DNA from 4 places in the Clostridium felsineum DSM 794 genome. Region 4 is predicted to be linked to each of the others. Evidence: a T-box and tRNA genes for the amino acid it is inferred to sense, from the RefSeq annotation. Region 4 holds a T-box; the other regions hold tRNA genes.
The links. The T-box of region 4 lies ahead of ileS (isoleucine--tRNA ligase). A T-box ahead of a tRNA ligase gene usually reads a tRNA of that ligase, here a tRNA-Ile.
Positions count from the first base shown of each region.

Region 1: it has a tRNA-Ile gene. The T-box ahead of ileS (isoleucine--tRNA ligase) is inferred to sense a tRNA for this amino acid. The anticodon was not compared.
Region 2: it has a tRNA-Ile gene. The T-box ahead of ileS (isoleucine--tRNA ligase) is inferred to sense a tRNA for this amino acid. The anticodon was not compared.
Region 3: it has a tRNA-Ile gene. The T-box ahead of ileS (isoleucine--tRNA ligase) is inferred to sense a tRNA for this amino acid. The anticodon was not compared.

Region 1 covers NZ_CP096980.1:752,159-760,121, forward strand. Annotated here, with positions in the region: gene lysS (lysine--tRNA ligase) at 1-921, shown strand, start outside; tRNA gene CLFE_RS03520 (tRNA-Asn) at 1,078-1,152, shown strand; gene CLFE_RS03525 (glycine--tRNA ligase) at 1,390-2,778, shown strand; gene murD (UDP-N-acetylmuramoyl-L-alanine--D-glutamate ligase) at 3,152-4,540, shown strand; tRNA gene CLFE_RS03535 (tRNA-Ile) at 4,682-4,758, shown strand; tRNA gene CLFE_RS03540 (tRNA-Ala) at 4,760-4,835, shown strand; rRNA gene CLFE_RS03545 (16S ribosomal RNA) at 5,328-6,833, shown strand; rRNA gene CLFE_RS03550 (23S ribosomal RNA) at 7,163-7,963, shown strand, end outside.
Region 2 covers NZ_CP096980.1:84,293-92,255, reverse strand. Annotated here, with positions in the region: rRNA gene CLFE_RS00490 (23S ribosomal RNA) at 1-1,258, shown strand, start outside; rRNA gene rrf (5S ribosomal RNA) at 1,329-1,445, shown strand; tRNA gene CLFE_RS00480 (tRNA-Ile) at 1,449-1,525, shown strand; tRNA gene CLFE_RS00475 (tRNA-Ala) at 1,527-1,602, shown strand; gene CLFE_RS00470 (HD domain-containing protein) at 1,689-2,165, shown strand; gene CLFE_RS00465 (transcription repressor NadR) at 2,245-2,760, shown strand; gene CLFE_RS00460 (UPF0182 family protein) at 2,785-5,490, shown strand; gene CLFE_RS00455 (L,D-transpeptidase) at 5,611-6,468, shown strand; gene CLFE_RS00450 (NAD(P)/FAD-dependent oxidoreductase) at 6,497-7,891, shown strand; gene CLFE_RS00445 (DUF1667 domain-containing protein) at 7,901-7,963, shown strand, end outside.
Region 3 covers NZ_CP096980.1:4,685,876-4,693,838, reverse strand. Annotated here, with positions in the region: gene CLFE_RS21725 (ABC transporter ATP-binding protein) at 1-160, shown strand, start outside; gene CLFE_RS21720 (ABC transporter permease) at 147-2,051, shown strand; rRNA gene CLFE_RS21715 (16S ribosomal RNA) at 2,506-4,011, shown strand; tRNA gene CLFE_RS21710 (tRNA-Ala) at 4,104-4,179, shown strand; tRNA gene CLFE_RS21705 (tRNA-Ile) at 4,185-4,261, shown strand; rRNA gene CLFE_RS21700 (23S ribosomal RNA) at 4,356-7,260, shown strand; rRNA gene rrf (5S ribosomal RNA) at 7,331-7,447, shown strand; tRNA gene CLFE_RS21690 (tRNA-Phe) at 7,455-7,530, shown strand; gene CLFE_RS21685 (TldD/PmbA family protein) at 7,618-7,963, shown strand, end outside.
Region 4 covers NZ_CP096980.1:940,782-948,744, reverse strand. Annotated here, with positions in the region: gene CLFE_RS04540 (AAA domain-containing protein) at 1-992, opposite strand, end outside; gene CLFE_RS04535 (LacI family DNA-binding transcriptional regulator) at 1,252-2,256, opposite strand; gene ileS (isoleucine--tRNA ligase) at 2,487-5,591, opposite strand; T-box leader at 5,678-5,897, opposite strand; gene CLFE_RS04525 (2-oxoacid:acceptor oxidoreductase family protein) at 6,003-6,572, opposite strand; gene CLFE_RS04520 (2-oxoacid:ferredoxin oxidoreductase subunit beta) at 6,569-7,399, opposite strand; gene CLFE_RS04515 (2-oxoacid:acceptor oxidoreductase subunit alpha) at 7,396-7,963, opposite strand, start outside.

The DNA of each region.
Region 1 (7,963 bases), 190 kb from region 4:
TTAGAAGTAGAGACTCCTGTGTTATCAACTATTGCTAGTGGTGCGTCTGCTAGGCCGTTTTCAACACATCATAATGCTCTTGACTTAGATATGCATCTAAGAATAGCTACAGAGCTTTATTTAAAAAGATTAATAGTAGGTGGATTCGAGAAGGTTTACGAAATAGGTAAAGACTTTAGAAATGAAGGAATAGACGTAAGGCATAATCCGGAGTTTACAATGATTGAATTATATGAAGCATATGCTGATTATAATGATATGATGGAAGTTACAGAAAATATGGTTGCATATGCATGTCAAAAAGTAAATGGAACTACAAAAATAACTTATGAAGGAACGGAAATAGATTTAACACCTCCATGGAGAAGAGTAACTATGGTGGATATAGTTAAAGAACATTCTGGAATAGATTTTTCTACAGTAAAGACTGATGAGGAAGCAAGGGAAATTGCTAAAGAAAAGAAATTAGAGTTAAAGAAGGAATTAAAAGATTGTACAAAAGGAGATATTCTAAACGCATTATTTGAAGAATATGGTGAAAAGAAACTTATACAGCCTACTTTTGTATGTGATTATCCTGTAGAAATTTCGCCTCTTACAAAGAAAAAGAGAGGGAATCCAGAGTACACTGAAAGATTTGAAGGATTTATATATGGTAGAGAAATATGTAATGCATATTCTGAGCTTAATGATCCTATAGTACAAAAGGATAGATTTATGCAACAGCTTAAAGAAAGAGAATTAGGCGACGATGAAGCATATCAGATGGATGATGACTTCATAAATGCACTTGAAATAGGTATGCCTCCTACAGGGGGAATGGGAATGGGTATAGATAGATTAGTAATGTTCCTTACAGATTCACCATCTATAAGAGATGTAATATTATTCCCAACGATGAAACCTACACCAAATAATTAGTAAAAAATACGCCAAGGCTTAAACTTGGCGTATTTTTTATGTTAATATTTAGGATTGCACACAAAAATATAAAATTTATGAAAAAAAGTTTTTGAAAAGTATTGACTTTATATATCAATGTGATATAATAATATTCGTAGTTGAAACACAGGACATTCCGCGATAGCTCAACGGTGGAGCACTCGGCTGTTAACCGATAGGTTGAAGGTTCGAATCCTTTTCGCGGAGCCATTTTATTTTTTGATAATATAATATTTGTACAATGACAAAGATAAAAATTGTATTTTCTTTGAAGAGAGACTGTGGTTGGTGAAAACAGTTAAGAGAATTCAGTAGAGGAGTCTTTCGAGTATATTAAAAGAAAAGCAGGGCTATTGCCAATAAGGGTGGAACCGCGGAAGTAATTTCGTCCCTTTTAGGTAATAGTCTTTTTTTATATTCAAAAATATATTTTAGGAGGTAAGAAAGATGAAAAATGAAAAGACTATGGATAAAATAGTTTCATTAGCTAAAAATAGAGGATTTGTTTTTGCTGGATCTGAAATATACGGTGGTCTTGCAAACTCATGGGATTATGGTCCACTAGGAGTAGAATTAAAAAATAACGTAAAAAAATTATGGTGGAAAAAGTTTGTACAGGATAGTACATACAATGTAGGACTTGATTGTGCCATATTAATGAATAGTGAAGTTTGGGTTGCATCTGGTCATTTAGGTGGTTTCTCAGATCCTTTAATGGATTGTAAAGAATGTAAGTCAAGATTTAGAGCAGATAAAATTGTTGAAGATTTTTTAACAGAGCAAGGCGAAGAAGTAGCAAGTGCTGATGGTTGGTCAAATGAAAAGTTAGAAGGTTTTATAAAAGAGAATCATATTAAATGCCCTAAATGCGGAAAAGAGAATTTTACTAGCATAAGAAAATTTAATCTTATGTTTAAAACATTTCAAGGTGTAACAGAAGATGCTTCATCAGAAATTTATTTAAGGCCAGAAACTGCTCAAGGTATATTCGTTAATTTTAAAAATGTTCAAAGATCTTCAAGAAAGAAAGTTCCTTTCGGAATAGGACAGATTGGTAAAGCATTTAGAAATGAAATAACACCTGGAAATTTCACATTTAGAACAAGAGAATTTGAACAAATGGAATTAGAGTTTTTCTGCAAACCAGGAACTGATTTAGAATGGTTTAAATATTGGAAAGATTATTGCTGGAGTTTCTTAATGGATTTAGGAATTAATAAAGAAAACTTAAGATTTAGGGATCATTCAGAAGAAGAACTTGTATTTTACAGTAAAGCAACTTCCGACATAGAATATAAATTTCCGTTTGGTTGGGGAGAGCTTTGGGGAGTAGCAGATAGAACTGATTATGATCTTAAAAAGCATATGGATCATTCTGGAGAAGATATGAATTATTTAGATCCAACTACAAATGAAAAGTATGTTCCATATGTAATAGAGCCATCACTTGGTGCAGATAGAGTTGCACTCGCATTTTTAATTGATGCTTATGATGAAGAAGAACTTGAAGGTGGAGATCAAAGAATAGTATTACATTTTAATCCGCAAATAGCTCCTATTAAGGCGGCAGTTCTTCCTTTAAGTAAAAAATTATCCGAAAAAGCTTTAGATGTTTATTCGAAAATAAGTTCAAAATTCAATGTAGAGTATGATGAAACAGGAAGTATAGGCAAAAGATATAGAAGACAAGATGAAATAGGAACACCATATTGTATAACTGTTGATTTTGATACCTTAGAAGATGAGGCAGTCACTATAAGAGATAGAGATAGTATGAGTCAGGTTAGAATAAAAATTGAGGATTTAGAGAAATATTTAGAAGAAAGAATAAAATAGTGAACTAAAAAGGATTTTCTTGGTGTGAAAAAATTTTATACTGAGAAAATCCTTTGTTTATATAAACCTGTACAAAAAAAGAAAAAGCCGGATAATAAAATCCGGCAAAATAGGGTTTAATCATGGGGATATGTTATATGTTCAATTAAAACTTGGGGAATTATATTAATGTTTTCCTTACGGCACTTCTATATTATAGCACAATATATTAATATTTTTCAATACTTTACATAAAAAATATTGAAAATATGTAAATCTTGAAAAAAGTGACAGTATGCACTAGCTAAATGTTAATTATTCTTATATAAAATTTATATTTGTTATACTTTTATAAAGTGATATAATTAAATTTGAAATGGGAGGATTTAGCGATATGAAAAAAGATTTTAATGAGTTTATAAGCTTTATAAAGAATAAAAAAACTGCAGTTGTTGGAATGGGAATAAGTAATAGACCACTTATACATTTTTTGAATAAGCTTGGAGCAGAGGTAACTGCATTTGATAAAAAGACAAAAGAGGAGCTAGGGGAAGAGGTTATAAACGAGTTTTCTAATGAAAATATTAGATTGGAATTAGGAGAAAATTATTTATCAGCATTACAAGGATTTGATGTGATATTTAAAACACCATCAATGAGAATAGATAGCGAAGCTTTAGTTAAAGCAAAACAAGCTGGAGCATATATAACATCTGAAATGGAAGAGTTTATAAAGTATTGTCCAGCTAAAATTTTTGGAGTAACAGGCAGTGATGGTAAAACAACTACAACTACACTAATATACAATATACTTAAAGAACAAGGATTCAAAACGTGGGTTGGAGGAAATATAGGTACACCTTTGTTTTCAAAAATACAAGAAGTTTCTAAAACTGATAAGGTAGTATTGGAATTATCAAGTTTTCAACTTATGACAATAGATGTTTCACCTGAAGTAGCAGTTATAACAAATTTAAGTCCAAATCATTTGGATATACACAAAGGAATGGAAGAATATATAGCTGCAAAGAAGAATATATTTACACATCAAAATAAAAATAACATTTTAATATTAAATAGAGATAATAAGATAACAAACGATATGGAAAGTGAAGCTTTAGGAAAATTATTCAAATTTAGTAGAAATGAAAAAATTGTAGATGGGGCATATTACAGTAACGAAGATGAAAATATATATCTATTTGGAGATAAAATCTGTAATAAAGAAGAGATTAAGATAAAGGGAATGGATAACGTAGAGAATTTTATGGCTGCATTTTGTGCTGTAAGCGAAGATGTTTCTAAAGAAAGCATGATAAATGTTGCAAAAAACTTTGCGGGAGTAGAACATAGACGTGAATTTGTTAGAGAATTGAATGGAGTAAGGTATTATAATGATTCAATAGCGTCAAGTCCTACAAGAACACTTTCTGGACTTAATGCTTATGGAAAACCAGTTATACTTATTGCAGGAGGATATGATAAGCACATTCCTTTTGAGCCACTTGCTGAGAATGGATATGACAAAATAAAAGTATTAATTTTAACAGGCAATACGAAATATAAAATAAAAGAAACTTTTGATAAAGTTCTTAAAGAAAAAAATATAGAATTACCTATAATAATAGTTGAGAACTTAGAAGATGCCGTAAGACAAGCAAAAAAGATAGGTGTAAATGGTGATATAGTAACTCTTTCACCAGCATGTGCAAGTTTTGATATGTTCCCTAATTTTGAAATTCGAGGAAATAAATTTAAAGATTTAGTAAACAACTTAGAGTAATAAATAAAAAAATAAATATTTTTAAAAATACTGTTGACAAATCTCTTTAAACCTTTTATAATAATTAACTGTAAGTTGTTTGCTACTATTTAACCTAGCAAACAGTTTGATTAGTAAAATTTAAATTTTTGCTAGGAAAATGGATCTTTAGCTCAGTTGGTTAGAGCAACCGGCTCATAACCGGTAGGTCTGGGGTTCGAGTCCCTGAAGGTCCACCATGGGGGATTAGCTCAGCTGGGAGAGCACCTGCCTTGCACGCAGGGGGTCAAGAGTTCGAATCTCTTATTCTCCACCAAAAATGACAGTCATTTATGACTGTCATTTTTTATTTTTTGTTTTTGGAATTTTATAAGAAATATTAAATTTCAAAAATAAGCTTTTATTTTCGGCAAATTTAAAGTATATTTTCAAAAATATGACATAAACTATACCTTGAGTATCGCTATAAGAAAATTAAAGTATAATGAAAAAAAAAAGAGAAAAATAAGTATATTTATCTTAAATAGTGTTAATAATAAAAGTATATAATTCATTATGTGATATTATATTACATGTCGCCGCAGTAAGCGACAACATTTAAACCTTAAAGATGAAAAAAGTAGTTGACAAGGTGAAATGTAGATGATATTATTAATGAGCTGTCTGAGTGCAGCGCACAATTGAACTTTGAAAATTAAACAGAGAATTAAAGAACCAGCAATTCTTTTGAATAGAATTTATTCTATTTAAATAAATTTAGCGATGAGCTAAAGGAATACGGAGTAGCATCTGTATTATATCAAACTTTTAAATTGAGAGTTTGATCCTGGCTCAGGACGAACGCTGGCGGCGTGCTTAACACATGCAAGTCGAGCGGGGAACTTCGGTTCCCAGCGGCGGACGGGTGAGTAACACGTGGGTAACCTGCCTCATAGTGGGGAATAGCCTTCCGAAAGGAAGATTAATACCGCATAATACTCGGAAATCACATGATTTCTGAGCCAAAGGATTTATTCGCTATGAGATGGACCCGCGGCGCATTAGCTTGTTGGTGAGGTAACGGCTCACCAAGGCTTCGATGCGTAGCCGACCTGAGAGGGTGATCGGCCACATTGGAACTGAGACACGGTCCAGACTCCTACGGGAGGCAGCAGTGGGGAATATTGCACAATGGGGGAAACCCTGATGCAGCAACGCCGCGTGAGTGATGAAGGTCTTCGGATCGTAAAACTCTGTCTTATGGGACGATAATGACGGTACCATAGGAGGAAGCCACGGCTAACTACGTGCCAGCAGCCGCGGTAATACGTAGGTGGCAAGCGTTGTCCGGATTTACTGGGCGTAAAGGATGTGTAGGCGGATATTTAAGTGAGATGTGAAATCCCCGGGCTTAACTTGGGGGCTGCATTTCAAACTGGATGTCTGGAGTGCAGGAGAGGAAGGCAGAATTCCTAGTGTAGCGGTGAAATGCGTAGAGATTAGGAAGAATACCAGTGGCGAAGGCGGCCTTCTGGACTGTAACTGACGCTGAGGCATGAAAGCGTGGGGAGCAAACAGGATTAGATACCCTGGTAGTCCACGCCGTAAACGATGAATACTAGGTGTAGGAGGTATCGACTCCTTCTGTGCCGCAGTTAACACAATAAGTATTCCGCCTGGGAAGTACGGTCGCAAGATTAAAACTCAAAGGAATTGACGGGGACCCGCACAAGCAGCGGAGCATGTGGTTTAATTCGAAGCAACGCGAAGAACCTTACCTAGACTTGACATCTCCTGAATTAGTCCGTAATGGATGAAGTCCCTTCGGGGACAGGATGACAGGTGGTGCATGGTTGTCGTCAGCTCGTGTCGTGAGATGTTGGGTTAAGTCCCGCAACGAGCGCAACCCTTATCATTAGTTGCTAACATTTAGTTGAGCACTCTAGTGAGACTGCCCGGGTTAACCGGGAGGAAGGTGGGGATGACGTCAAATCATCATGCCCCTTATGTCTAGGGCTACACACGTGCTACAATGGTAGGGACAAAAAGATGCTATACCGCAAGGTGGAGCTAAACTCAAAACCCTATCCCAGTTCGGATTGTAGGCTGAAACTCGCCTACATGAAGCCGGAGTTGCTAGTAATCGCGAATCAGAATGTCGCGGTGAATACGTTCCCGGGTCTTGTACACACCGCCCGTCACACCATGAGAGTCGGCAACACCCGAAGCCCGTGAGGTAACCTTTTGGAACCAGCGGTCGAAGGTGGGGTTGATGATTGGGGTGAAGTCGTAACAAGGTAGCCGTAGGAGAACCTGCGGCTGGATCACCTCCTTTCTAAGGAGTCGACATGGAAATGTAATTTCCATGAAGGTTCTTTGTTCTCTGTTTAATTTTGAGAGTTCAACTCTCTATTTGTACTTTGAAAATTGCATAGTAATTAAGAGTAATACTCTAAAGCAAGGCAAAGTTAATTCTTTGTTGTTTGAATTTAAATATATTTACTTAGTATAGGATTCAATACCTCATATTAGTAATGATGAGGGAATTTCGGGGAATACAAAGAAATAAAGAAAACTTATAGTAATCTATAGTTAGCTTTATTGATGAAGTATTGAACGAAATTAGCCATCATAATCTACAGAGATATTAATGAATTCTTGTAAGGTCAAGCTACAAAGGGCGCATGGTGAATGCCTTGGCACTAGGAGCCGATGAAGGACGTGATAAGCTGCGATAAGCTTCGGGTAGACGCAAATAGTCTGTGAACCGAAGATTTCCGAATGAGGAAACTCTCATGGGTAACCCCATGAACTGTATACTGAATTCATAGGTATATAGAGGTAAACCCAGGGAACTGAAACATCTAAGTACCTGGAGGAAGAGAAAGAAAAATCGATTTCCTTAGTAGCGGCGAGCGAAACGGAAAGAGCCCAAACCGGAAACTTGTTTCCGGGGTTGCGGGCAGATCATTAAAGCTTTATATCTTAACCGAAGATTTCTGGAAAGTTAAACCATAGAAGGTAATAGTCCTGTAGGTGAAAAGAGAAAAAAGCCCGATCTGTACCAGAGTACCACGAGACACGTGAAACCTTGTGGGAAGCTGGGAGGACCACCTCCCAAGGCTAAATACTACCTAGTGACCGATAGTGAAGCAGTACCGTGAGGGAAAGGTGAAAAGAACCCCAGACGGGGAGTGAAATAGAACCTGAAACCGTGTGTCCACAACCGATCAAAACACGTTAATGTGTGATGATGTGCTTTTTGTAGAACGAGCCAACGAGTTACGGTATGCAGCAAGGTTAAGCACTTAAGGTGCGAAGCCGAAGGGAAACCAAGTCTGAATAGGGCGCATAGTTGCATGCTGTAGACCCGAAACCGGGTGACCTATCCATGGCCAGGGTGAAGCGGAAGTAAAATTCCGTGGAGGCCCGAACCACAATGGTGTTGAAAAACCATGGGATGAG
Region 2 (7,963 bases), 860 kb from region 4:
GACACAGGTAGGTGAGGAGAGAATCCTAAGACCATCGGAAGAATTGCTGTTAAGGAACTCGGCAAATTGACCCCGTAACTTCGGGAGAAGGGGTGCCTACGAGAGTAGGTCGCAGAGAATAGGCCCAAGCAACTGTTTATCAAAAACACAGGTTTCTGCTAAAGCGAAAGCTGAAGTATAGGAGCTGACGCCTGCCCGGTGCTGGAAGGTTAAGGGGAATGCTTAGCGCAAGCGAAGGCATGAACTTAAGCCCCAGTAAACGGCGGCCGTAACTATAACGGTCCTAAGGTAGCGAAATTCCTTGTCGGGTAAGTTCCGACCCGCACGAATGGCGTAATGATTTGGGCACTGTCTCAACAGCAAATCCGGCGAAATTGTAGTGCAAGTGAAGATGCTTGCTACCCGCGATTGGACGGAAAGACCCCGTAGAGCTTTACTGTATCTTAGCATTGAATTTCGGTATTGTCTGTACAGAATAGGTGGGAGACTTGGAAGCAGTTCCGTCAGGAATTGTGGAGTCGTCTTTGGGATACCACCCTGACAGTACTGAGGTTCTAACCGGAGGCCATGAAACTGGTCACGGGACATAGCTAGGAGGGCAGTTTGACTGGGGCGGTCGCCTCCTAAAAAGTAACGGAGGCGCCCAAAGGTTCCCTCAGCGCGGTTGGAAACCGCGCGTAGAGTGCAAAGGCAGAAGGGAGCCTGACTGCGACACAAACAAGTGGAGCAGAGACGAAAGTCGGGCTTAGTGATCCGGTGACTCCTCGTGGGAGGGTCATCGCTCAACGGATAAAAGCTACCTCGGGGATAACAGGCTGATCTCCCCCAAGAGTCCACATCGACGGGGAGGTTTGGCACCTCGATGTCGGCTCGTCGCATCCTGGGGCTGAAGTAGGTCCCAAGGGTTGGGCTGTTCGCCCATTAAAGCGGCACGCGAGCTGGGTTCAGAACGTCGTGAGACAGTTCGGTCCCTATCCGTCGCGGGCGAAGGAAATTTGAGAGGAGCTGTCCTTAGTACGAGAGGACCGGGATGGACTGACCTCTGGTGTACCAGTTGTCTTGCCAAAGGCACGGCTGGGTAGCTATGTCGGGAAGGGATAAACGCTGAAGGCATCTAAGCGTGAAGCCCACCTCAAGATTAGATTTCCCATAACATAAGTTAGTAAGACCCCTGTAAGAACAACAGGTGATAGGTCAGAGGTGTAAGAATGGTAACATTTTAAGCTGACTGATACTAATAGGTCGAGGGCTTGACCAATTAATAAATAAATATATGATAATTACTATGCAATCTTGAAAGTACAAAGTACTTTCTACATTTAAATAGATCCGGTGATCATAGCATGGTTGTAACACCCGTTCCCATACCGAACACGAAGGTTAAGAACCAGAACGCCGATAGTACTGCAGGGGAGGCTCTGTGGGAGGGTAGGTCATTGCCGGGTAATGGATCTTTAGCTCAGTTGGTTAGAGCAACCGGCTCATAACCGGTCGGTCCGGGGTTCGAGTCCCTGAAGGTCCACCATGGGGGATTAGCTCAGCTGGGAGAGCACCTGCCTTGCACGCAGGGGGTCAAGAGTTCGAATCTCTTATTCTCCACCAAACTAAGATAGCAGTTTTATAACTGCTATCTTTTTTTTTTTGTTATTTTAGTATATAATTTTAGTGTATAAGAGGGAGGATATGCATTGATAGTTGAGAGAATAAATCAATTTTTTAAGTATGTATATTCGTATGTAGATGATGATGATAAATTATATATTGAAAAACACTTGAATTCAAGGGAAAAGGAACTGTTTTATAAATTATCTATTCATGAGCAGAAACATGCAGTGAATGTAGCAAGAGATGTAGATAAGAGATGTAGTGAAGAAGATATGATAAAAGCAGCACTTCTACATGATATAGGAAAGATATATATAAAGCTTAATTTAATTGATAAGTCAATTTTAGTTATACTTGATTTTATAAGTAAAGGTAAATTAAAAAAGTTTAGTAAAATTAAAAAAGTTTATTGCCACTATAATCATAGTTATATAGGATATTGTATGTTAAAGGAATTAGAAAACGAAGAAGTATTATTTCTTGTGAAAAATCATCATAATAATAGTATAAAAGATAATGCCAAATTAGATATATTAAAAAAATATGATGATGAAAATTAGTTTGAAGATATATATAATGCTATTCTTTAAATTAAAAAAATATATATAAAATAGATTAGGAAAAAATATGGTGATATAAATGAATTCAGAAGAAAGAAGAGAAAATATTAAAAGCAGGTTAGAAAACAATGAGGATCCAATTAAAGGCAGTACCTTAGCAGAAGATTTAGGTGTGACAAGACAAATAATTGTAAAGGATATAGCTATACTTAGAGCTAAAGGGTATAAAATAATAGCAACACCAAAGGGATATATAATTAATAAAACTAATTCTAATGCTATAAAAAGGGTTCTTGCTGTAATACATGATAGAGATAGTATAGAGGATGAACTTCAATCAGTTGTCGAGTTTGGAGGAATTGTAGAAGATGTAATAATAGAGCATCCACTATATGGAGAAATAAGAGGAATACTTATGATTAGAACACTTTTCGATGTTAAAAACTTTATGGATAAAATTAAGAATCATAGTGCAGAGCCCCTTTCGATTCTTACAGGTGGAGTTCATTTGCATACAATAAGGGCTGAAAATGAAAAGGATATGCAAAATATTATAGATGAATTAAATAGGAAAAATTATATAATATCTGATTAGAAATAAGGATATGAGGTGATACATTTGAAAAAGAGAGTTACCATTATAACTATAATTGTATTTTTAATAATTTTAGTTAGTTCCATCGGAAAAGTAACAGACTTTATAATTAATTTAGAGTGGTTTAATGAAGTGGGGTATACCTCTGTTTATTTTACAAAGCTCATGGCAATACTTAAATTAATGATTCCAATATTTGTAATAATATATTTAGGATTATGGTTTTATTATAAAAGCATGAAAAAAATAATTATAAAATGGAGTAAAGTTGTTGAGGTTAATATAAAAAATGAAAAAATAAAAAAAAGAATAGCTATTATAATTGATATTATAATATCTTTTTTTGTTTCATATTTTATAGCTTCAATTTATTGGTATAGAATACTCCAGTTTACAAGTGGTACTAATTTTAATATAAAGGATCCTGTTTTTAATATTGATGCATCTTTTTATGTATTTAGATTACCTCTTATAGAATCATTATATAATGTATTAATGTTGTTTCTAATATTTATGGCAGGAGTAACTGTTATTTTTTATATAATATTAAATTTAAGGAATAACATCTATAGAAGAAATTTTCATAAAAGTATTAATATAAAGGATTTTTTTAGTGGTTTAAGTAATTTTGCTGGTAGGCAATTTGCTATAATAGTATTTTTGATAATGTTATTGGTATCAGCTGGTTATGTATTAAAATCATTTAAATTAGTATACTCCCCACGTGGAGTTGTGTATGGCGCTGGATACACTGATATACATGTATCACTGGTTTTCTATGTAATAATAGTAGCTGTAGCTATAATATCATCAATAGTTATTTTTATAAGTATAGTTAAATATAAAATAAAACCTATATTTATATCAATAGCTGTTATATTAATTTTGGTGGTAGGCCAAAGCATAACATCTGAAATAGTTCAAAACCTAATTGTAAAATCTAATGAAAAGAATTTAGAAGCTCCTTATATTAAAAATAATATACAATATACAAGGGATGCTTTTAATATAAATGGTATATATGAAAGGAAATTCTCTTCTAATGATGATCTTACAGAGGAAGATATGGCTAATAACAAGCAAACTATAGATAATATAAAGATAAATTCAGTAACGCAAGCATTGGAGTTTTATAATCAAGTTCAGGTTGTTAGATATTACTATGACTTTAAGGATTTAGATGTAGATAGGTACAATATAAATGGAAAGTATAGTGAGGTGTTTTTAGCTCCAAGAGAAATTAATAGTAAATCTCTTCAAGGAAATGCTGACACTTGGCAGAATAGGCATCTTATATATACACATGGTTATGGGGTAGTTATGAATAAAGTTAATTCAGTAACTAGTGAAGGCCAGCCTAACTTTGTAATAAAAGATATACCACCTAATAATGATACTAAGCTTGAGATTAAAAATCCTAGAATATATTATGGTGAAGAAACCAATGATTATGCAATTGCAAACAATACGTTAGGTGAGTTTGATTATCCAGAAGGAAGTGAAAATAAAACTAATAACTATAGCGGTAAAGGTGGAATAAAGGCATCTTTAATTAATAGAATTTTATTTGCTATAAGCAGAAAGGAATCTAACTTTTTACTTTCACAAAACATAAATGGTAATAGTAAAATTTTAATAAATAGAAATATATTTGATAGGCTAAATAAAATAGCTCCATTTTTGAACTATGATAAAGATCCTTATACGGTTTTAAGTGGTGGGAGACTATATTGGATAATAGATGCATATACTACATCAGATAGATTTCCTTATTCTCAACCATATAATAATGTAAACTATATAAGAAATTCGGTTAAAGTTGTTATAGATGCAGTAGATGGTACAACTAATTTTTATATTGTAGATAAAAATGATCCTATAGCGAATAGTTATTCTAAAATATTTCCAGGGTTGTTTAAAGATATAAGTGAAGTTCCTAAAGATATAAGAAGTCATTTTAAATATCCAGAAGACTTGTTTTCTATTCAGGCTGATGTTCTTGGAAAATATCATGTAACAGATACGGGAGTATTTTATAATGGTGAAGATCTTTGGGAGCCAGCTAAAAATCAAAAGAAAATAGATGGAGAAAAGGGTGTAAATGATGCTTCATACTTTATAATGCAGCTTCCAGAAACTAAGAAGCCTGAAATGGTACTTATGGAGTACCTAAATATGAAAGGCAAAGATAATATGTCTGCTATATTTGGAGCAAGAATGGATGGAGATAATTACGGAAAGTTAATTTTATATAAGTTGCCAACAGAAAAGACGGTTTATAGCCCCTATTTATTTAAACAAAAAATAAACCAAGATCCTGCAATTTCTAAAGAGGTATCACTTTGGAATACTCAGGGTTCTAGTGTACAATTTGGGGATACATCTATAATACCCATAAAAAATTCATTACTGTATGTAGAACCAGTGTATTTAAGAGCACAAGGTAAGAATAGTATGCCAGAGGTTAAAAGAATAATTGTATCCTTGGGAAATAAAATAGTTATGGCAGATAGTATTGAAGATGCTTTAAATCAAATATTTAATAATAGCTTAACAGAGAATTCAACTAATCAAGAACAAATTCCTCAGAATGAAAATGATAAAGAAAAGTTAAATAAAGCTAAGGATTTATATAATCAGGCTATAGATGCTCAGAAGAATGGTGATTGGTCTAAATATGGTGAGGCTATTAATAAATTAGGTAAAATTTTAGATGACTTAGATAAGTAAATTTTGAAAATTATAGGTTATATCATTGTAACCTATAATTTTTTTATACATTAAACTTCATGTATATGTTTAACTTGTATTTTTATGTAAATAATAACAATATACAGAGGTGAGATTGTGATGAAAAAGGAAATAGGAAAATTTTTATTATCGTGTGTGATTAGTTCAATAATAACATGCATTATTATATTGGCACCTATATTTTTTACTAAAGATGATAAGCCAGGTGACTTTGTTCCACCGAGTACTTCTTATGAAAATAAAGTCAAGGCAGAAGTTACGGAAAAAATGAAATACAAATTTAAGGACAATATTTCAGTATTTTCATCAAAGGATTGTATTAAAAACACTTATTACATAAGTAATGACAATGTTCAATTAGTTGTTGATATAGATAAACCTTCATCGAAAATATATACTTTAAATAAAGGAGAAGAAGTTGTAGCTACTAAGGAAAAGAGTGGATACATTTATTGTGAGACAAATCATGTTGATGAATACGGAATTTTTATTAATGGTTGGGTGAAAAAAAATATTAACAATGTTACAGGGGTAAAATGTATAAATTATGATACTTTAATTGATGTAGATATTACAAGTGAAAGTATAAATGTTTATAAAAATAATGTTATAGTTAATAAAAAGCCAATTAAATGTTCTACAGGTGTTAAAGGAGATAATTATAAAGAAACTCCTATAGGAATTTTTAGTGTAAAAAAGAAAGTAGCAAATTTATCTAATAAAAGAGAAGGAGAGAACGGTATGTATGGCATACAGTTTTTTAGTGATTATTTTCTAAATTCTGTCTCCTTTAATGAAGTAAAAAAAGATGATAAAATAGTATATGATGAAAATATAAGAGAGATAAATAATTTAGGTAAGACTGATACTAATGGAGGAATAAGACTTTCACTAGAAGATTCTAGATATATATATAATTTAGTTACAGATAAGAGTGCAGTTAGTATTCATTATTAGAGAGTGTAAAATCTTAAGGGGGGATTTTATGGATTACGATGTTTTAATATTAGGTGGAGGTATAATAGGATGTTCCATAGCCTATGAATTATCAAAGTATAGTTTGAATGTATCACTTATTGAAAAGGAATACGAAATTGGAGACGATACATCTATTGTAAATGCTGATTTGGTTCATAATGGTATAGAAGCTAGGTATGTTGTAAATTATGATTTAGAGACTAAAGGTAATAGTGTGATGAAGCAAACCTGCGAGGATTTAGCAGTACCTTTTAAAACTATAAGTGCAATTGTTTGTTCCAAGAATGAAGAGGTAATAGATAAAACATACAACAGGGCAATAAAGAGAGGGTTAAATAAAGTAAGCTTGGAAAACATAGAAGAAACGATGTCTAAAAGTATAAAGCTAAATAACATTTGTAAAAAAGGAATTGTTCTGGATAATATAGGAGTTGTTTGTGCAGATGACTTAGCACTAGCATATGGTGAAATAGCATTTGATAATGGTGTTAATTTTAGATTGAATGAAAAAGTAATTGAAATAAAAAAGATATCTAAAGGATTTAATGTTACAACAAGTAAGAATAAATTCACATGCAAAATAGTAATAAATACAATACCAGATACAAATAATCCTATTTTAATCGATGGAAAAGGTGAAAAGATTTCAAAGAGAAACATGAGTAATTTGGTTTACTTTATATTAGACGGAAAAATAAAAAGAGATTTAAAATGTGCCATAGCAGTATTAAGTGATAAAGGTGATAGTACATATATTTTCAAAGATTTTCAAGGAAATATCATAGTAAAAATTGTTACAAAAGAAGATGTAACATATAAAGATGCACTAATGAAATTAAAGGATATAATTGGAACTATTCATGAAGAGGATATTCTTTATTTTTACAATTCTAGATTTAATAATGATAAAATAATTATAAGCAATAAATTAAGTAGTTACGGATATATAAAAGTTCAATGCAAGAGTTATGCAATATCTACAGTTACACCGTCAATAAGTAAAAATATAGGTACGGCAGTAGTCAATAACCTAAAAAGTAAAGAAAAAAAAGAGTTTTATAGTAAAAGACGTGATATATATAAATTTAGAGATATGAGTAACACTGAAAGAAGAAAGTTAGTAGCTACAAACCCAAAGTACGGAAATATAATTTGTAGGTGTAATCAAGTTACAGAAGGTGAGATTGTTGATTCCATTAGAAGGCCACTTGGAGCAAGAACATTGGAAGGTATAAAGAGAAGAACAGGGGCTTTTTATGGAGAATGTTTAGGTACTTGTTGTATGGATAAAGTAGTTAAGATTTTAGCTAAGGAAACAAATAAGGACTTTATAGAAGTATTAAAAAATACTGAAAAAAGTAATCTTGTTACAGGACGAATAAAAGAGTTTAACGAAATGTAGGTGAATAGAATGGGCGAAAAGGCAATATTAACCACACTTGTTAGAATAAAGGGTTCTTCTGAAGGTGTTGTT
Region 3 (7,963 bases), 1.1 Mb from region 4:
TGACGCTTTTGCGGCATCTTATTGTAAACGAGTTATTTTTATTAAAGACGGAAAGTTATTTAATGAGATATATAAGGGTGATAGAGATAGAAAAAGTTTTTATGAAAGTATATTAAAAGTACTTTCAGTTATTGGAGGGGATACAGATGACATTATGTAAAATGGCGTTAAATAATGTGAAAAGTAGCATCAGAAATTATTGGGCTTACTTTTTAAGTTCCTCCTTTAGTGTTTTTATAATATATATATTTATGGCTATAAGTTACAATAAGAGTGTACAAAAGAGTTTAGAAGATATAAAATCCGTAGCACTTCTATTTCATATGGGAACTGTTATGATAATAATATTTTCTGCGTTTTTTATTTGGTACTCAAATTCATTTTTTACTAAGTCAAGAAAGAAAGAATTTGCAACCTACATGCTTCTTGGAATGTCCAAAGGTCAGGTGGCTATGCTTAATTTTTGTGAAAATCTTATAATAATGATTACATCTTTAATTACAGGAATCATTCTGGGAGCTATTTTTAATAAGTTTTTTATAATGCTTTTGTTTGCACTTATGAAAACTACAGGTAAAGCAGAATTTCAGTTTGATATTAGAGCTGTAAAAATTTCGTTAATAGTATTTTTTATAATATTTGCATTAATAAGTTTACAAAGTTACCTAATAATATGTAAAAGCAAACTAATAGATATGTTTAATGCAGCAAAGAAAATAGAAAAAGGGTTAAAGATATCAGTTATAACTATAGTTATGAGTGTAGTAGCAATTATCTGTATGTCATATGGTTATTACGTAGCAATAAAAAAGTTAGGATATAACATAGTTTTGGCACCAAAGGTAGTAATTCTAATTTCAGTAGGAACTGTATTATTTTTTACTTCTGTAACAGCAGTTATTATAGAGATGATGAAAAAAAATCAAAAATATCTTTTTAAAGGAGCTAGACTTGTAACAGTGTCGCAAATGCATCAAAGATATAGAGGAAATGTAGGAAGTTTAAGTGTAATAACAATAACAACTACAATTGCTTTATGCGCTCTTTTATTTTGTTGGGGGGGATTTTCTAAATCAGTAGAAAATGCGAGAAATTTATGTCCCCTTTCAGTAGAATATATTAATGGCAATGATAGTACTAATAAGCTTTTTGACAGTATAGTAAAAAAGCATAAAGAGATAGATATTAAAGTTAAAGAGAATATAAATTTTATTGTGGTAAATGGCAGAGTACCTTTTGTTAATCAAAACGTCAATTTTTTCGTAATAAATCAGAGTGAGTTTAATAAAGTAAAAAATGATGAAGGGGATAGTAAGAATATAAATTTAAAAAATAATGAGGTTTATTATTCTGAGGTCCAAGACTTCTCAGGAGATCCTAAAAAAGCAATTGGAAAAAATGTTAATTTCAAATTTGCAGGTAAGGATCACAATTTTACAGTAAGGTATGTAGATAGTAAAAATTTTATAGCATTAGATCATTATAAGGATATTATTGTTGTAAATGATTCTACTTATAATAATATGAAAAAAGAAGCTAACCAAGAAAGTTTCTTTAAAGTTAATGGGTATATATTAAAAAATGATTTCAAAGCAGAAAAGTTTGTAGGTGAACTTCAAAAGAAGATGCCTAAAGAAAATAGCTTAGCAACATTTTATGAACATTATACTAGTGGTATGAAGCTTATGGGGGTGCTGGCTTTTATAGGTCTATTTATAGGAATACTTTTTGTAATGGCCACAGGAAGCATAATATACTTTAAGATGTTTATGGAATCAAGAGAGGATAAAGGAAATTTTATAATTCTAAGGAAAGTTGGAATTAGTGAGAATGAGGTTAAAAAATCTGTAATAAAAGAACTTGTTATTATTTTTGGAGCACCATTTTTAATAGCTTCATTAAATACCTATGCTGCATCATTTTCTATAAGTAAACTACTTGAATTTAAAATAATGAAAGAATATGTAATTATAGAGATAGCATATTTATTAATTTATAGTATATACTATTTTATAACACTAAAAAGTTATTTGATAAATATTAAAGAATAAAAGATAAAAAAGTAAGTTCTAAAGATTATAAAGAACTTACTTTTGTTAAATTTATACAACTATTTTGGAGATTTAAGATGAAAACCATAATAAACTTTCCCTAAAGTATCATTGTATTTAAAATAGAGCAATAAAGAGTATAATGTAGAAATATATAATTATTTCGTATAAAATAAAAACTTATAGTTAGCAACGTGTCAAAAAACATGTTATTATAATTAGCGTTGTCAGATAAATTACTTATCACTTACAAATTTGATAAAAAAATGTTGACAACAAGAAACAAAAATGTTATTATATAAAAGCTGTATGATTACAGCAGACAATTGAACTTTGAAAATTAAACAGAGAATTAAAGAACCAGCAATTCTTTTGAATAGAATTTATTCTATTTAAATAAATTTAGCGATGAGCTAAAGGAATACGGAGTAGCATCTGTATTATATCAAACTTTTAAATTGAGAGTTTGATCCTGGCTCAGGACGAACGCTGGCGGCGTGCTTAACACATGCAAGTCGAGCGGGGAACTTCGGTTCCCAGCGGCGGACGGGTGAGTAACACGTGGGTAACCTGCCTCATAGTGGGGAATAGCCTTCCGAAAGGAAGATTAATACCGCATAATACTCGGAAATCACATGATTTCTGAGCCAAAGGATTTATTCGCTATGAGATGGACCCGCGGCGCATTAGCTTGTTGGTGAGGTAACGGCTCACCAAGGCTTCGATGCGTAGCCGACCTGAGAGGGTGATCGGCCACATTGGAACTGAGACACGGTCCAGACTCCTACGGGAGGCAGCAGTGGGGAATATTGCACAATGGGGGAAACCCTGATGCAGCAACGCCGCGTGAGTGATGAAGGTCTTCGGATCGTAAAACTCTGTCTTATGGGACGATAATGACGGTACCATAGGAGGAAGCCACGGCTAACTACGTGCCAGCAGCCGCGGTAATACGTAGGTGGCAAGCGTTGTCCGGATTTACTGGGCGTAAAGGATGTGTAGGCGGATATTTAAGTGAGATGTGAAATCCCCGGGCTTAACTTGGGGGCTGCATTTCAAACTGGATGTCTGGAGTGCAGGAGAGGAAGGCAGAATTCCTAGTGTAGCGGTGAAATGCGTAGAGATTAGGAAGAATACCAGTGGCGAAGGCGGCCTTCTGGACTGTAACTGACGCTGAGGCATGAAAGCGTGGGGAGCAAACAGGATTAGATACCCTGGTAGTCCACGCCGTAAACGATGAATACTAGGTGTAGGAGGTATCGACTCCTTCTGTGCCGCAGTTAACACAATAAGTATTCCGCCTGGGAAGTACGGTCGCAAGATTAAAACTCAAAGGAATTGACGGGGACCCGCACAAGCAGCGGAGCATGTGGTTTAATTCGAAGCAACGCGAAGAACCTTACCTAGACTTGACATCTCCTGAATTAGTCCGTAATGGATGAAGTCCCTTCGGGGACAGGATGACAGGTGGTGCATGGTTGTCGTCAGCTCGTGTCGTGAGATGTTGGGTTAAGTCCCGCAACGAGCGCAACCCTTATCATTAGTTGCTAACATTTAGTTGAGCACTCTAGTGAGACTGCCCGGGTTAACCGGGAGGAAGGTGGGGATGACGTCAAATCATCATGCCCCTTATGTCTAGGGCTACACACGTGCTACAATGGTAGGGACAAAAAGATGCTATACCGCAAGGTGGAGCTAAACTCAAAACCCTATCCCAGTTCGGATTGTAGGCTGAAACTCGCCTACATGAAGCCGGAGTTGCTAGTAATCGCGAATCAGAATGTCGCGGTGAATACGTTCCCGGGTCTTGTACACACCGCCCGTCACACCATGAGAGTCGGCAACACCCGAAGCCCGTGAGGTAACCTTTTGGAACCAGCGGTCGAAGGTGGGGTTGATGATTGGGGTGAAGTCGTAACAAGGTAGCCGTAGGAGAACCTGCGGCTGGATCACCTCCTTTCTAAGGAGTCGACATGGAAATGTAATTTCCATGAAGGTTCTTTGTTCTCTGTTTAATTTTGAGAGTTCAACTCTCTATAATATCTATAATGTGGGGGATTAGCTCAGCTGGGAGAGCACCTGCCTTGCACGCAGGGGGTCAAGAGTTCGAATCTCTTATTCTCCACCATACGTGGGTTTATAGCTCAGCTGGTTAGAGCGCACGCCTGATAAGCGTGAGGTCGATGGTTCGAGTCCATTTAAACCCACCATTGTACTTTGAAAATTGCATAGTAATTAAGAGTAATACTCTAAAGCAAGGCAAAGTTAATTCTTTGTTGTTTGTATTTAAATATATTTATTTAAGGTCAAGCTACAAAGGGCGCATGGTGAATGCCTTGGCACTAGGAGCCGATGAAGGACGTGATAAGCTGCGATAAGCTTCGGGTAGACGCAAATAGTCTGTGAACCGAAGATTTCCGAATGAGGAAACTCTCATGGGTAACCCCATGAACTATATACTGAATTCATAGGTATATAGAGGTAAACCCAGGGAACTGAAACATCTAAGTACCTGGAGGAAGAGAAAGAAAAATCGATTTCCTTAGTAGCGGCGAGCGAAACGGAAAGAGCCCAAACCGGAAACTTGTTTCCGGGGTTGCGGGCAGATCATTAAAGCTTTATATCTTAACCGAAGATTTCTGGAAAGTTAAACCATAGAAGGTAATAGTCCTGTAGGTGAAAAGAGAAAAAAGCCCGATCTGTACCAGAGTACCACGAGACACGTGAAACCTTGTGGGAAGCTGGGAGGACCACCTCCCAAGGCTAAATACTACCTAGTGACCGATAGTGAAGCAGTACCGTGAGGGAAAGGTGAAAAGAACCCCAGACGGGGAGTGAAATAGAACCTGAAACCGTGTGTCCACAACCGATCAAAACACGTTAATGTGTGATGATGTGCTTTTTGTAGAACGAGCCAACGAGTTACGGTATGCAGCAAGGTTAAGCACTTAAGGTGCGAAGCCGAAGGGAAACCAAGTCTGAATAGGGCGCATAGTTGCATGCTGTAGACCCGAAACCGGGTGACCTATCCATGGCCAGGGTGAAGCGGAAGTAAAATTCCGTGGAGGCCCGAACCACAATGGTGTTGAAAAACCATGGGATGAGCTGTGGATAGGGGAGAAATTCCAATCGAACTCGGATATAGCTGGTTCTCCTCGAAATAGCTTTAGGGCTAGCGCCATGAATGAGTACCGGAGGTAGAGCACTGAATGAGGTAGGGGCTGACAACAGTTACCGAACTCTATCAAACTCCGAATGCTGGATACTTGAATCATGGTAGTCAGACTGCGAATGATAAGATCCGTAGTCAAAAGGGAAACAGCCCAGATCACCAGCTAAGGTCCCAAAGTATAGATTAAGTGGTAAAGGATGTGGGATTTCTAAGACAACTAGGATGTTGGCTCAGAAGCAGCCATTCATTAAAAGAGTGCGTAATAGCTCACTAGTCAAGAGATCCTGCGCCGAAAATGTCCGGGGCTAAAATCTAACACCGAAGCTGTGAACTTGTACTTCGTACAAGTGGTAGAGGAGCATCCTGTATGGGCTGAAGTCGTACCGAAAGGAGCGGTGGACTGTACAGGAGAGAGTATGTTGGCATAAGTAGCGAGAACTAAGTGAGAATCTTAGTGGTCGAAAACCTAAGGTTTCCTGGGGAAGGTTCGTCCGCCCAGGGTAAGTCGGGACCTAAGCCGAGGCCGAAAGGCGTAGGTGATGGACAATCGGTTGATATTCCGATACCGCAGAGTAACGTTATGAGAAATGGGATGACGCAGAAGGATAGGATATGCGTACGTTATTGGAAGTACGTCTAAGCACTGAGAGTGGAAGATAGGAAAATCCGTCTTCCTTAAGCTTGGGGTGTAATGGTGAGGTAGTTTACTACCGAAATATCTGATTTCATACTGCCAAGAAAAGTCTCTATCCAGGAGCTCTGTGCCCGTACCGCAAACCGACACAGGTAGGTGAGGAGAGAATCCTAAGACCATCGGAAGAATTGCTGTTAAGGAACTCGGCAAATTGACCCCGTAACTTCGGGAGAAGGGGTGCCTACGAGAGTAGGTCGCAGAGAATAGGCCCAAGCAACTGTTTATCAAAAACACAGGTTTCTGCTAAAGCGAAAGCTGAAGTATAGGAGCTGACGCCTGCCCGGTGCTGGAAGGTTAAGGGGAATGCTTAGCGCAAGCGAAGGCATGAACTTAAGCCCCAGTAAACGGCGGCCGTAACTATAACGGTCCTAAGGTAGCGAAATTCCTTGTCGGGTAAGTTCCGACCCGCACGAATGGCGTAATGATTTGGGCACTGTCTCAACAGCAAATCCGGCGAAATTGTAGTGCAAGTGAAGATGCTTGCTACCCGCGATTGGACGGAAAGACCCCGTAGAGCTTTACTGTATCTTAGCATTGAATTTCGGTATTGTCTGTACAGAATAGGTGGGAGACTTGGAAGCAGTTCCGTCAGGAATTGTGGAGTCGTCTTTGGGATACCACCCTGACAGTACTGAGGTTCTAACCGGAGGCCATGAAACTGGTCACGGGACATAGCTAGGAGGGCAGTTTGACTGGGGCGGTCGCCTCCTAAAAAGTAACGGAGGCGCCCAAAGGTTCCCTCAGCGCGGTTGGAAACCGCGCGTAGAGTGCAAAGGCAGAAGGGAGCCTGACTGCGACACAAACAAGTGGAGCAGAGACGAAAGTCGGGCTTAGTGATCCGGTGACTCCTCGTGGGAGGGTCATCGCTCAACGGATAAAAGCTACCTCGGGGATAACAGGCTGATCTCCCCCAAGAGTCCACATCGACGGGGAGGTTTGGCACCTCGATGTCGGCTCGTCGCATCCTGGGGCTGAAGTAGGTCCCAAGGGTTGGGCTGTTCGCCCATTAAAGCGGCACGCGAGCTGGGTTCAGAACGTCGTGAGACAGTTCGGTCCCTATCCGTCGCGGGCGAAGGAAATTTGAGAGGAGCTGTCCTTAGTACGAGAGGACCGGGATGGACTGACCTCTGGTGTACCAGTTGTCTTGCCAAAGGCACGGCTGGGTAGCTATGTCGGGAAGGGATAAACGCTGAAGGCATCTAAGCGTGAAGCCCACCTCAAGATTAGATTTCCCATAACATAAGTTAGTAAGACCCCTGTAAGAACAACAGGTGATAGGTCAGAGGTGTAAGAATGGTAACATTTTAAGCTGACTGATACTAATAGGTCGAGGGCTTGACCAATTAATAAGTAAATATATAATAATTACTATGCAATCTTGAAAGTATAAAGTACTTTCTATAATTAAATAAATCCGGTGATCATAGCATGGTTGTAACACCCGTTCCCATACCGAACACGAAGGTTAAGAACCAGAACGCCAATGGTACTGCAGGGGAGGCTCTGTGGGAGAGTAGGTCATCGCCGGGTAATGTTTGGCCGGATAGCTCAGTCGGTAGAGCAGAGGACTGAAAATCCTCGTGTCCCTGGTTCGATTCCTGGTCCGGCCACCAAAAAACTCAAGTTTATACTTGAGTTTTTTTTATTTTAAGTATATATTAATTTATATACTTAAAATTTGCTAAAGGTGGGAAAAAATAATGAAGGTTAAAATGTCTGAATTTTTAGTAGAAAAAAAACAGAGCATAAAAAAACTTATACAAATATTAAATAAAGATTTTAAATATGTATCTGTTTTAGGCACTGATTCTTATGGTAAAAAATACATAGTGCAAAAGACAGGTATTGATGTATCTGATTCTTTTTGGAATGAAAGAGGTTTTGTAGTAAGGGTATACAATGGAATAGGTTATTCTGAATATTCCTTTAACGAGTTGGACGAAAATAATATAGATAGGTTAGCAGAAAATATAAAACATAGAGTAAATGATCAAATAGATAAGTTAAAAAAATCTTATGAAATAACTCAATATGATGTTATTAAAG
Region 4 (7,963 bases):
CTTCCTGTTTGACTTGTTACTAAAACTCTCTTTCCGTTAGCCAAAAGATGACAAACAAGATTTACTATAGTATGACTTTTACCAGTGCCAGGAGGTCCTTGAACAACAACGCCAAAATTGTCCGAAAGCTTCTTTACAATTTCCTTCTGTTCTTCGTTGTAATGAAGTGGAAATAGCAAATTATCATTTATTTTCTGCCAGTTTTGTGCTTCCTCGCTATCCTCTTCTATTTTTCTAGTTTCAACAAGAGCTTTTATTGGGGCTGGAATTGGATAATTCTCATCTATGCTATCTATAATATTACATAATTCCTTATTCCAAAGCCTATTATCAGTTTTTCTTACAACAACAACAGCTTCATTATAAAACACAGGATATTTAGAAGCTTTTATACTGCTAATTGAAGTTACATTTTTCTGTATTTCACCTTTAGGATTTATTTCAGCACTCAAATAATGTGCTATTTTATATAAGATATCCCTAACATTTTTCATTTCGCGTACATCTAGACAGCTTTTTTCGAATTCTTCCTTAACTTTAATTATTTCATCCATATTAGGAATTGTCATTCCCGAAAACATATCCAATTCAAGACTTGTTTTATTGTCATAAGGTTTTAATAAAAATCTACCAGCTTCCGCATCAAAGCTCAATTCCATCTTTGTTGTAAATATAGGGTGAAATATCTTTTTATTATCTCCGTTCCATGAAAGCATATAATTACCGCATACAATCTCAATATTTTCATTGTTTTTTTGTATCCTCAAATAAAGTTGAAAAAAGGAATCATATAATTCTTTGTTATCCTTTTTAACCTCCAACCATATTTCTTGAGAATTATCCAGATTGACAACTATATTTTTATTATTTTTAAGCTGATTTTTCCAATATAATTTATCATACTTCCCAACATCCCTTATTACGTCTTCATTCATATTTTTTATACTCAATAAGTAAGAAAATAATTCCTTTACTTTGATTTTAGTATCCATCCAAACTCCCCCATATTAATAAAGTTTTATTCTTAAATAATATTGGAAACCAAGGTAAACTTAACTCTATTGTAAAATGACAATGTTCAAGATATTACGCTAAGTTAATTATTTAACCTCAAATCCTTTATATGGTTAATTTTTCCATCTCTTATAACATTATACCATATATTTACAATTATTCAAATTTATTTTAACCGGGGAGTAAAAAACTCCCCACACTATTATCCTTTGTGTGGGGAGTCACCATAAAACTATTTTATTTACATGAATCTCTCTCTATTATACTGTAATCGAGTAAATAATGAAGACATTCTGGTTCTGCTTTATTTATTATTTTTATAAGCATTCTCATTCCAACAGAACCCATATCATAAGTAGGTTGTTCTACTGTTGTAAGCTTTGGATAAAAAATAGATGATGTATAAATGTTATCAAATCCCATAACATCTACCTCTGTTGGAACAGCTATTCCATTCTCTCTAAGTGCATTTATAACACCCATTGCTACTTCATCACATGCACAGAAAACGGCATCTATCTTTTCTTTTTTGATTATAACATTAATTCCATCTGATCCATCTACAGCCTTTAAACCTCCAAATTGAATCAAATCTTCATTAATTTCAATATTATTGTCTACAAGCGCCTTCTCATATCCTTCGTATCTTCTAGCACTAGCATTATTCTTCATTTTAGGATTTACACCTACATAAGCAATTTTCTTATTACCTTTTTTTATCAAGTAATTTACAGCGTCATATGCAGCTTTTTTATTATCAATTGTTACACTTGGAAAAGCATCTTCACTTTCCCCTTCTCTTGTTTCAACAAGTACAGTAGGAATTTTAAGATCCCTTAAAAGTTGAAGTATTTCAGGTGCTAAAGAATTACTCATATAAATAACTCCATCCACCATTTTCTCCTTAAGTACTCTAATGTAATCTTTTTCTTTTGAAATGTCCAAATCCGTATTACACAAAATTACATTATAATTATATATGTTAGCTACGTCTTCCGCTCCTCTTACTATCTCAGGATAAAATTGACTTGATATATCCGGTATAACGATTCCAATAGTCCTTGTTCTTTGAGTTTTAAGACTTCTTGCCACAATATTAGGTCTATAATCTAACTTTTTAATTGCTTCCATTACCTTTTTCTTGGTTTCTTCATTTACAACGTCTACATTATTCAAAACTCTAGAAACCGTTGCAATAGATACTCTCGCTTCTCTAGCGACATCTTTAATAGAGGCAGCCATAAAAAATCACTCCTATAATTCTATATTTAATCTATTATTATTATATTTTACCTGCACTAATAGTTATAATCTTTTTATACCATATTTCCTTGTAAAACGCAAATTTCTATTGTTATATAACATATCCTTAGATTTTCAATTAATATCATTAGAATAATAAGTGATAAGTGTCTGAACTTATTTTTTTATGTTCAATATCACTTATCACCCTTATTACTAAATATATTATATTACTTTCTTAATAAATATATCTTAAGTTCTTCACCATTTATGTTATAAACAGTAGCTTTTTCATTCTCACTATATACTATATCGGTTGCTAAGGTTTCTTTTTTAATAGTATCTTCGAATTTTTTAACTACAGCTTCAAGTTTTTCGTTATTTGATACGTAGATTTCTATCTTATCTGCTACTTCAAAACCACTTTCTTTTCTTATGTTTTGAATCTTACTTAATATTTCTCTTAAGTATCCTTCTTCTCTTAGTTCTTCTGTTATTGTTGTTTCAAGAACTATTCCTATTTCTCCAACACCTGCAAACGCAAAGCCTTCAAGTCCCTGCATTGTAACAAGTAAGTTTGTGCTATTTAATTCTATCTCAGTACCATCCACATCTACTTTAACAGCTTCTCCACTTCTTACTCTCTTAGCAAGCTCCATTTGATCCATTGAAGAAATTTCTTTTCTTATCTTAGGAATAAGCTTTCCATAAGATTTTCCAAGTACAGGTAAGTTAGGTTTTATTTCAAAGTTAACATATTTTGAAAGATCTGCTCCAAACTCAACCTTCTTAACATTAAGCTCATCTTTTATTATATCTCCATAATAATTTGGAAGAGCTTTTGTACTTACACGCATTTCATAAAGTGGCTGTCTGTTCTTAATGTTAGCTCCATTTCTAGCACTTCTTCCAAGCTTAACTATTGATATAGCAAGTTTCATTTCTGCTTCAAGTGAGCTATCTATAACGCTTTCATCATATTCAGGCCATTTACAAAGATGTACGCTTTCCTCCGCATTTTCATTTATACTTGTAACTAAACTTTGATATATTTCCTCTGTCATAAATGGTATAAATGGTGCTGCAACCTTAGATAAAGTAACAAGAACTTTGTAAAGCGTAACATATGCTCCTATCTTATCATCTGTAAGGTTTTGAGACCAATATCTTGATCTATTTCTTCTTACATACCAATTTGAAAGATCATCTACAAAATCTTGTATTTCAAGTGCTGCCCCTGTTATTCCATAAGAATCAAGGGAATTCTCTACATCCTTTATAAGCGTATTTAATCTAGATATAATCCACTTATCCATAACATTTTCAGAAACAAAATTCTTATAATCGTTTGGATTGAATTTATCTATTTCAGCATATAGTACATAGAAGGAATATACATTCCACAAAGTACTTAGGAACTTTCTTTGTGTTTCTGCTACATCTTCCTGAGAAAATCTAGTTGGAAGCCATGGTGCACTTGCTGTATAGAAGTGCCATCTACAAGCATCTGCTCCTTGATTATCTAAAACATCAAATGGATCTACAACATTTCCTTTATGCTTTGACATTTTAAGACCATGTTTATCAAGTACGTGACCTAATACTATACAATTCTCAAAAGAACTCTTATCAAATATTGATGTAGAAATTGCAAGTAATGTATAGAACCATCCTCTTGTTTGGTCTACTGCTTCTGATATAAATTGTGCTGGGAAAGTTTTCTCAAACACTTCTTTATTTTCAAAAGGATAATGAAGTTGTGCAAAAGGCATTGAACCTGAATCAAACCAGCAATCTATAACCTCTTCTGTTCTTTCCATAGGCTTTCCACAATGAGGACAAGTAAGTTTCACTTCATCTATATAAGGCTTATGAAGCTCTATATTATCTGGAACATTAATTCCTTTCTCCTTAAGCTCTTCTATACTTCCAATACACTCTCTATGACCACATTCACATTGCCATATTGGAAGAGGTGTACCCCAGTATCTATCTCTACTAATACCCCAATCTATAACATTTTCAACGAACTTACCAAACCTTCCTGTTCTTATGTTATCAGGATACCAATTAATCTTATTGTTGTTTTCAACAAGTTTATCTCTTAATGAGGTCATTTTTACAAACCAGCTATCTCTTGGATAGTATAAAAGTGGTGTGTCACATCTCCAGCAGTGAGGATATGAGTGAGTAAACTTTTCTGATTTATATAAAGTTTCGTTTTCCTTCATGTATTCTAATATTTTAGGATCTGCTTTCTTTACAAACAATCCCTTCCATGGTTCTACTGAATCTACAAATTTACCTTCACCATTAACTAGGTTAATAAGTGGCAAATCGTATTTTTTGCCTAGCATATTATCGTCTTCACCATAAGCAGGTGCTATATGAACTATTCCTGTACCATCTGATAAAGTTACGAAATCTCCGTGTACAACATAAAATGCCTTTTTTTCTGGAGTTTCAAATTTAAATAATTGCTCGTATTCAACTCCTAAAAGTTTTTCACCTTTGAATTCAGAAACAACTTCATATTCTCCTTCAAGTACACTTAATAATGCTTTTGCAAGTATTAAATGGTCTCCGTTATTTATAACTTCTACATAATCATAAGACTTATTTATAGCAAGAGCTACGTTACTTGGAAGTGTCCATGGTGTAGTTGTCCATGCTAATATATATTTATTTTCTTCACCCTTAATCTTGAATTTAACAAAAGCTGTTGCTTCTTTTACATCTTTATATCCTTGAGCAACTTCGTGTGAAGAAAGAGCAGTTCCACATCTAGGACAATATGGTACTATTTTATGACCTTTATACAAAAGATCTTTATCCCACATTTGTTTTAATGCCCACCATACTGATTCAATATAGTCATTGTGATAAGTTACATAAGGATTTTCCATATCAACCCAGTAGCCTAGCTTTTCAGACATATCCTTCCATAGGTTAACATATGAAAAAACACTATCCTTACACTCTTTAACAAACTTTTCAATTCCATATTCCTCTATTTGAGGTTTTCCTGAAATTCCAAGCTTTTTTTCTATTTCAAGCTCTACAGGAAGTCCGTGAGTATCCCATCCAGCTTTTCTTAAAACCTTGCAGCCTTTCATTACTTTATATCTTGGAATTAAATCCTTCATTACTCTTGTAAGAATATGCCCTACATGTGGTCTTCCATTTGCAGTTGGAGGTCCATCATAAAAGGTAAAATATTCACCATCCTGATTTGAATCAAAACTCTTTTTTACTATCTCTTTCTCATTCCATAAATTCAGTACATCTCTTTCAATGTCAACAAACGATTTGCTAGAATCAACTTTCTTATACATATGAAACTCCTTTCCAAAGCGCTAGTTATTGGGATAGACTCCCTATATTTATTTTTTATGTACATATAATAAAAAACCCCGCCCTCAAATAGGACGAAGTTACATTCGCTTATATACCACCTATGGTCTAGTTTTCAAGCACTATTTAATGCCCTATTCTTTAACGCAGAATTACGAAAAAACCTACTATAATTTCAGTCTCCAGCTCCTGGGTGATTTTCCTTAAATTCCGGTTGCAAAGCTTCCACCAATACTTTGCTCTCTAAAAACCTTCCAAAAAGTACTTTTCCCATTCCACACTATTGTTATTTTATACTAATACATTATAACTTATATAATATTATATTACAAGATATTATTTATACTAATCTCTGATATTAATATTGCTCTTACTTATAACTATTTATTTAATTACCCTACTGTTTGAACCTCTTTATAATTAACTGTTTTCTCGTTTATATCTATATTATAATTATACCCAATTTCTAAAGCTTTTAAATTCTTTTCTATTGTTGACTTGGGTACCTTCATTGCAACAGCTTTTTTAATGGTTTCAAATGATACAATTTTTGTAACCCTTACTAATAATCCCAACATAATAATATTTGTGTATAAGCTTTTGCCAAACTTGTCTATAGCCAATCGCGTTAATGGCGCCTTTATTATATTAGGATGTTTAGGTACTTTGCATACTAAATCTTCATCTATAATTAGAATTCCTTGACCTTTAAGCTCGGAAAAATATTTATCTGCAGCTTTTTGAGTTAAAGCAATAACTATATCTGGTTTAATTATTTTAGGATGATTTATAAATACCTTAGATATTATAACCTCAGACTTACAGTTACCACCCCGTGCTTCTGCTCCATAAGACTGATATTGAACCACTTCTTTACCTTCCATAACAGCTGCTTCACCCAAAATTATTGCAGTAGTAATTATTCCTTGACCACCAGAACCGCATAACTGTATTTGTTTCACTCTTCTCTCCTCCATACCCTGTTAATAATTTTGTTATACTCTGTACTGTATTCCGGTTCGCTAATTTTACGTAAAACACCAATCGGAAACTTATCACTTTCTCCATCGTTTATTGTTTTTTTATAATCTTTTATGTTAACTGCATTTTCCTTCATCCACAGTAACATTTTTGATGCATCACCAATTCCATTCCTTCTACCATAATTAGTAACACATTGTGTAATAACCTCAACTAATGAAAATCCATTGTTAGAAATGCCTTGAAGAATTAAATCAACTAAAAGCTGTACATGATAAGTTGTACTTCTAGCAATATATGTAGCTCCAGCCGCTTTTGCAAGTTCACATACATCAAAAGACCTATCAATTGATCCATAAGGTGTTGTTGTTGCCTTTTTTCCTTTAGGCGTAAGTGGTGATGCTTGTCCTCCTGTCATACCATAAATATTGTTATTAAATAGCACTACTGTTAAATCAATATTTCTTCTTGCTGCATGTATAAAATGATTTCCTCCAATTGCGGTACAATCACCATCCCCTGTTATTACAATAACTTTTAATTTAGGATTAGCTAATTTAATACCTGTAGCAAATGGTATTGCCCTTCCATGAACTGTATGTATTGAATCAAGATTCATATAAGAATATGCCCTAGATGAGCAGCCAATTCCAGATACAATGACTACATTATCCTCATCAATATTATATAGTTCAATAGCCTTAGCAATAGCTTTCATTATAATACCGTTTCCACAACCTGAACACCACATATGTGGCAGTCTATTCATAAGCAAATACTTTTCGTAATTTCTCTCATGATGTATCATTTTACCACCCCTGTTCTTAATTTCTGAATGGCCAAGAGTATTTCTTGTGGGGTGAATATTTTAGTATTATATTTAGGTAAAGAAATAACTTGAGCAGCACCACCTGCAACACGTTCTACTTCTAAAACCAGTTGACCATAATTCATTTCTGGAACAAGTATTTTTTCTACTTTATGTGCCAACCTTTTTATAACCTTACTAGCAAATGGCCAAATTGTCATTAATCTAATCATGCCAACTTTAATTCCTTTTTCACGTGCAATTTTAACTGCTTCATATGCTGTTCTAGCTGTTCCCCCATATGCTACTACTGCATATTCTGCATCTTCCATATAAAATTCGTCATAATGAGTAATCTCATCTTGTACTCTGCTTATTTTTTTATGTAAACGTTCAATGGTATACTTAGTCATTTGTTCACTACTATCTGGAAAACCTTCTTCATTATGAATAAGACCAGTAACATGAATTTTGTATCCCATTCCAACATCAGCTATATTAGGAACACAATCTTCCATAGTATTATATGGCTTATAATCCTTGCCTTTTGGACACATAGGTACA